DNA from 3 places in the Rhizobium sp. NLR16a genome. Region 3 is predicted to be linked to each of the others. Evidence: predicted binding sites of a transcription regulator. Region 3 holds the regulator's gene; each other region holds the start of a gene.
What was found. The regulator LexA, encoded in region 3, represses DNA repair genes until DNA is damaged. The targets are predictions, from matches to a motif close to TGTTCNNNNTGTGTTCNG.

Region 1 (2,268 bases), 170 kb from region 3:
CTTCCAGCGGCGCTCGAGATTGGTGATGATGCCCTCGAAGTTCTTGTGCGTCGTATAGGAACGGGCGCCGTCGGCGTAATGGAATTCGATCTTGTCGTCGGTGCCGTTGAGGATCACATCCTTGGCCTCGTCGGAAAGATCGTTCCAGCGGGTGCCGAGCTTGAAGCCGTAATGTTTGCCGAGCGCCTCCAGCGTCTGATTATAATAGGGCGAGGTCGACTTGGCCCAGGGGGCGATCGCCCCGTCGCGCAAGGTGCGCTCCGGTTCGGGCACGATCAGATCCGGGTCGATCTTCTGCTGGGCGCCGAGACCATCGCAGGTCGGGCAGGCGCCGAAGGGGTTGTTGAACGAGAAGAGGCGGGGCTCGATTTCCGGAATGGTAAAGCCCGAGACCGGGCAGGCGAACTTCTCCGAAAACAACACGCGCTCATGCGTTTCGTTCAGCGACTTGTTGGCCGAGCCGCCGGCCGACGTTTCCTCCGGCGGCAGCGGCTTGTCGGCGAATTCGGCGACTGCCAGCCCGTCGGCGAGCTTCAGGCAGGTCTCCAGGCTGTCGGCCAGGCGCGCCGACACATCGGGGCGCACGACGATGCGGTCGACGACCACGTCGATGTCGTGCTTGTATTTCTTGTCGAGAACAGGCGCCTCGGCGATTTCGTAGAACTGGCCGTCGATCTTGACGCGCTGGAAGCCCTTCTTCATCAGCTCCGCCAGTTCCTTCTTGTATTCGCCCTTGCGGCCGCGCACGAGCGGCGCGAGAATATAAAGACGGGTGCCTTCGCCAAAAGCGAGGATGCGGTCGACCATCTGGCTGACGGTCTGGCTCTCGATCGGCAGGCCGGTCGCCGGCGAATAGGGAACGCCGACGCGGGCAAAGAGCAGGCGCATATAGTCATAGATCTCGGTGACGGTGCCGACCGTCGAGCGCGGGTTACGCGACGTGGTCTTCTGCTCGATCGAGATGGCAGGCGACAGCCCGTCGATCTGGTCGACATCGGGCTTCTGCATCATTTCGAGGAACTGCCGGGCATAGGCCGACAGGCTTTCGACATAGCGCCGCTGGCCCTCGGCATAGATAGTGTCGAAGGCGAGCGAGGATTTGCCCGAGCCCGACAGACCGGTCATGACGATCAGCTTGTTGCGCGGCAGATCGAGATCGATGCTCTTCAGATTATGCTCGCGCGCGCCGCGGATGGAGATCGTCTTCAGTTCGCTCATCGTCTCTGCTTTGGTTTTCTGGATAACAGCCCTTATTTAGTGATGCCGGCGGGCGAGTCGAGGCTGAATATCCGGGAAGCTTCAAGGTTTTCGATTCTGTTGACAGGATCATACGGATAAACTAGAACAAATAAAGAACAAAATTCCTGATGAATGCATGCGGCTTTCTGATGGATAAACATGTGGATGAACGACCGTTTACGCGCATTGACGGTCCGCGATGGTTTAAGGTGCGCTGATCGATTAACGCCGCCGGGCAGGGCGGCAGGCAGGGTGAGAAGCATGGCTGGTAGCGTGAACAAGGTAATTCTGGTTGGAAACGTGGGTGCAGATCCCGAAATCCGCCGCACTCAGGATGGCCGGCCGATCGCCAATCTCCGTATCGCGACCTCGGAGACCTGGCGCGACCGCAATTCCGGCGAACGCCGCGAAAAGACCGAATGGCACACTGTCGTCGTCTTCAACGAAGGCCTCTGCAAGGTCGTCGAGCAATATGTGAAGAAGGGCGCCAAGCTCTATATCGAAGGCCAGCTGCAGACCCGCAAATGGCAGGACCAGCAGGGCCAGGACCGTTATTCGACGGAAGTGGTGCTGCAGGGCTTCAATTCGACGCTGACCATGCTGGATGGACGCGGCGAGGGCGGCGGTGCGAGCTCCGGCTTCGGCGGCGGCCGCGGCGGCAGCAGCAACAATGATTACGGCGACGATTACGGCGCCCCGGCGTCGTCCTCATCGTCGAACCGCGGCGGTGGCGGAGGCAACTTCTCGCGCGATCTCGACGACGACATCCCGTTCTGATCGATCGCGGTTCCTGACTTTATAAGCAGCTGAGAGCATGGTGTCCTGAGCGGCACCATGCTCTCTCTGCTTTCCGACTGCAATTGCTTCAGTCGGCGCCTTGTCAGTGCGGCGTCGCGCTGATCAGATTGAGCGCCGATTTTGCCCCGTCGACGACGAATTGCGCCGCAAGCGCGGCGAGGATGACGCCGAGCAGCCGTGTCAGGATTGCCCGGCCGGTGACGCCAAGGAAACGGTCGAGCCGTTCGGCGA
Region 2 (2,268 bases), 1.2 Mb from region 3:
GCCGCGTCAGCTCGAAGCGTTTCGCCGCCATTTCGAAACGCCGGGCGATCTGCCAGGCATAGGGGCCGGCACCCTTCATGCGCTTGCCGAATTCGGCGTCGTAATCCTTGCCGCCGCGCATCGAGCGCACCAGCGACATCACGTGCCGGTAACGATCGGGATAGTGCTGCAACAGCCAGTCGCGAAAGAGCGGGCTGACTTCGAGCGGCAGTCTGAGGATCACATAACTCGCCTCGGCGGCGCCGGCAGCCTTCGCCGATTCGAGAATGCGCTCGAGCTCGTGATCGTTCAGCGCCGGGATCAGCGGGGCGGCCATGACGGCAGTCTGGATGCCTGCCTCCGAGAGCGCATGAATGGTCTCCAGCCGTCGCGGCGGCGTGGCGGCGCGCGGCTCCATCGCCCGGGCAAGCTTGCGGTCGAGCGTGGTGACCGAGATGCCGACGCGCACCAGGTTCTTGCCGGCCATCTCCTGAAGAATGTCGAGATCGCGCAGGATCATCGCCGACTTGGTGACGATCGACACCGGATGGTTCGCCTTGTTCAGCACCTCGAGGATGCCGCGCATGATGCGCCATTCCTTCTCGATCGGCTGATAGGGGTCGGTATTGGTGCCGATCGCGATCACCCGCACCTTGTAGCCCGGCTTGGCGAGTTCCCGCTCTAGCAGCTTGGCCGCATCGGGCTTGGCGAAGAGCTTCGTCTCAAAATCGAGCCCCGCCGAAAGCCCCATATAGGCGTGCGTCGGCCGGGCGAAACAATAGATGCAGCCATGCTCGCAGCCGCGATAGGGATTGATCGAGCGGTCGAACGAAAGATCCGGAGATTCGTTGCGGGTAATCGCGGTGCGCGGCTTTTCGATCTGCACCTCGGTCCTGAACGGCGGCAGCTCTTCCAGCGTCTGCCAGCCGTCGTCGAACGTCTCCCGCTGCAGCGCTTCGAACCGCCCTGTCGGGTTCAGTCCCGCTCCGCGCCCGCGCCGCCGGTCGCCCTCGACCCTGAGACCGGACGACACGATCATCGCATCGGCAATATCTGCCGTATTGGCAGGCGCGAATGCGGCCTGCCCTGCCAGGGACTGCTCTCTCATCGGATTCTCCCGCAGCGAAAAGCCGTTGCCTCCGCCCGTTTGTGATGATTAAATTCCTATCGGCAAAACGAGAACAATGCAAGAACAAAATCAGGAAAAGGATGCTGGCAAAAAATTGTGCGGCGCATTATGAATAATCGATGTTGACGGTTGTTCTCGAATGCCAGGATCAGGAATCCGAACTGGCGCAGACCTTATCGGTATTGGTGGCAGGCGCGGTGGAAGGGCTCGTCAGCGATGTGATCGTGCTCGATCACGGCTCGCGCGACGGCACCTCGCGGGTCGCCGACGCCGCCGGCTGCCGTTTCCATTCACAATGGGATATCAAGGATATCGTTCGCTCGGCCCGAGGCGAATGGCTGCTCTTCGTCGAGCCGGGCGCCAGGCCGCAGGCCGGCTGGATCGATGAGATCGCCGAGTATGTGGCGCTGAACAAGACGCCGGCGCGCTTTACTGCGTCGCGCGGCTATCGACGCCCCTTCTTCCAGCGCGTCGCCCGCGCCCGGCCGCCGCTGGAGCTTGGGCTGTTGATGCCGAAGAACCAGGCGCTCGCCGCCGCCAGAAGCGGGATGCCTGTTGCCGACTTCGCCAAGGGCCAGAAGCCGCGCAAGCTCGCAAGTGAATTGATTCCTTCCTGGGTGGCGCGTGCCGCGCGGTAGAATGCCCATCCCTGCATCGATGCTGTCCGAAAAAGTGCCCCTCACCCTAACCTGCCCCTTGAAAACGGGGAGAGGGGACGTGCCCGGCGAGAGGTTGGTGGTGATGGCGAGGTTGCGGCATGGTTCCTTCGCTCCGTTTACGGGGTCCGAAGGACGTCGAGACCAGTGGCTCGACCCCGGTCGGTGGCGGCAGCCGGATGAGGGGCTGGTCTCGCCGCAAGCGCGCTTTGGTGATTGCTTCCCATCATCGCGCAAAGATGGCGCCCAATCGGATTTCGCGCTATAATTCGTCCATGGCGCCGCCGAAGCGCCGCGCTTCGCAACGGGTGCCGTGGAATGCCGGTGAACGGCAGAACAGGTCGGCGAAAAATCTCCTCTTCTGCCGGGTTCCCGGCGAAAGGAGGTGCGTCATGCCAGGCGGTAGTATCCACGGCGTACGCAGTATGATCTGCGGCCTGCTGGCCGTCATATTGCCGACATTGGTGATCGCGCATCCGCATTCGGCAGCATCGCAGACGATGC
Region 3 (2,268 bases):
GGCGGATGAGACGGCAAGCTCGAAATAGGCCTCCAGCCCTTCGGGCGTCATCAGGCTGATCTTCGCATTTGATGCCGCGATATTCACGCCGAAACCGGTTTTCTCCGCCGCCGCCTGCCCTATCGCAAGCCCGACGAAGGCGGCGAATGCCGCCGGGTCCGGCGCACAAAGCGCGATCTCGGCAATGCCGATCACGCCATTGGCATGCGTCTCCAGCGCGGCGCGATCTGTCGGGAAGGAATTGATGCGCTGGCAGGTAAAGAGAAAGAAATCGGGTGCGCGCAGATCAGCTGCAAAGGCCAGCTTGAAGCTGCCGACGGTCTCCGAACCATCCGGCATCCGCATCGGCCGGCTGAATTGCAACATCTCGCCGGCGCTCGCGCCGTTGCTGACGAAGCGCTTATGATCGAGGCCGGCATCCTCGCTGAGGAAGGCCAGCGCAGACAATCCCTCCTCGCCGCAGCGGAAGCGGAAGGCGCGATTGCGGGCGATGAAGACATTGCCGTGGCGGGCCGCTGCCTCGCTCTCCTCGACGCTCGCCACGCCAAGCGGCTCCAGATAGGTCTTGTCGGCGAAAAAGACGCAGGCATTCTCCGTTCCGAAGGGATGGCGCCCATCGGCGGCGACGGTGAAACCGAGCTTGCCGAGCCTCTCACGCGCCAGATCGATATTGACCACCGGCAGCACGACGTGATCCAGCGGATGCGACTTGGCGGAATGCGCGTTCATGATATCCTCCTGAAAGGGGCAAAGATGTGCGACAGCCCCTCCCCGAATGCAAGCGATGTGCGCCAATCCCGTCGAATGAAATTAAAAATCTCGACGAGTTGGCCCGAAGTTTTACGGAAATTTAGCTACTTGCGGAACACATATGGAACATATAGTGTCTGTTCTGGATTTGTTTCAATCAGGGGTCTGACGTCGATGCTCACGCGCAAACAACAGGAGCTTCTCCTTTTCATTCATGAGCGCATGAAGGAATCCGGCGTCCCTCCCTCCTTCGACGAAATGAAGGATGCCCTGGATCTCGCCTCGAAATCCGGCATTCACCGCCTGATCACGGCGCTCGAGGAGCGCGGCTTCATTCGCCGCCTACCGAATCGCGCCCGGGCGCTTGAAGTGATCAAGCTTCCGGAGGCCTATAACCCCAGCCTGCAACAGCGCCGCGGTTTTTCGCCGAGCGTCATCGAGGGCAGCCTCGGCAAACCCCAGCCGGTCGCCGCCCCCGCTGCCGCAAAGCCGGTCGCCGACAACGGCAACTCTGTCTCCGTGCCGGTCATGGGAAGAATCGCCGCCGGCGTTCCGATCTCGGCGATCCAGAACAACACGCATGACATCGTCATTCCCGCGGACATGCTTGGCTCCGGTGAGCACTACGCGCTGGAGGTCAAGGGCGATTCGATGATCGACGCCGGCATCTTCGACGGCGACACCGTGATCATCCGCAACGGCAGCACCGCAAGTCCCGGCGACATCGTCGTTGCCCTCGTCGACGACGAGGAAGCAACGCTGAAACGCTTCCGCCGGAAGGGCGCCTCGATCGCGTTGGAAGCCGCCAACCCGGCTTACGAGACCCGGATTTTCGGGCCGGACCGCGTCAAGGTGCAGGGCAAGCTCGTCGGCCTCATTCGCCGTTATCACTGACAGCAGCCGGACCGGATTCGGTAAAACTGTCTTTGCGCCAATCATAGGCGCGATGGCGCATCCATGGCCGCGATAGCGCCTCGAATGCGGTTGCGACCTGCAGGCCGGCATCGGCGAAGCGCAATTCGACGGAACCGGTCCTGCGGAGCGTCTCGCCGGTGAAGAGCGTCCCGCCTGAACGGCAGCTGTTGAAACGCAGGCGGACCGAGGTCACGACGATATCGGCCGTATCGCAGGCCGGGCCGAGATAGGCGGCATTGTCGATGACGGTGACGATATGGCCATTGCCGAGTCGTGATGTGCACCACGCCTTCTTGACGCAGGAAAACCGGTTTGCTTCACCGCCTGCTGCGGCTGCCCGCATCGCTGCGCTCGCTTCGTTCTGCTGATCGCGGGAAAGCCTGACTCGGCGGTCTTCTCCTTCCGGCGGGATAGCCGGACCATCCAGCATCTTCGGTGGAACATGTGTCGGCAGGACCAGCGCTCGCTGCCACTGGTCGAAGATGAAATCCGGCGGGTTTTCACGGTTGGACGCGATTGCCTCAGCCGCAACGACCGCAACCAGACCACCATCCTCCGAAATCACCAGATCCGGCGGGCGGGGAGCCGGCAGCAGCAGTACGG

Region 1: uvrA (excinuclease ABC subunit UvrA) is a predicted target of LexA. The motif match lies at 1,341-1,358, and genes of this name have one in related genera.
Region 2: J7U39_RS15555 (PA0069 family radical SAM protein) is a predicted target of LexA. The motif match lies at 1,157-1,174, and genes of this name have one in related genera.

The regions. Positions count from the first base shown of each region.
Region 1 is NZ_CP072865.1:1,786,382-1,788,649, reverse strand. Features, by position in the region: gene uvrA (excinuclease ABC subunit UvrA) at 1-1,218, opposite strand, end outside; gene J7U39_RS08645 (single-stranded DNA-binding protein) at 1,501-2,016, shown strand; gene J7U39_RS08640 (MarC family protein) at 2,120-2,268, opposite strand, start outside.
Region 2 is NZ_CP072865.1:3,192,164-3,194,431, reverse strand. Features, by position in the region: gene J7U39_RS15555 (PA0069 family radical SAM protein) at 1-1,087, opposite strand, end outside; gene J7U39_RS15550 (glycosyltransferase family A protein) at 1,228-1,746, shown strand; gene J7U39_RS15545 (hypothetical protein) at 2,157-2,268, shown strand, end outside.
Region 3 is NZ_CP072865.1:1,957,956-1,960,223, forward strand. Features, by position in the region: gene J7U39_RS09565 (VOC family protein) at 1-729, opposite strand, end outside; gene lexA (transcriptional repressor LexA) at 925-1,644, shown strand; gene J7U39_RS09575 (ComEC/Rec2 family competence protein) at 1,625-2,268, opposite strand, start outside.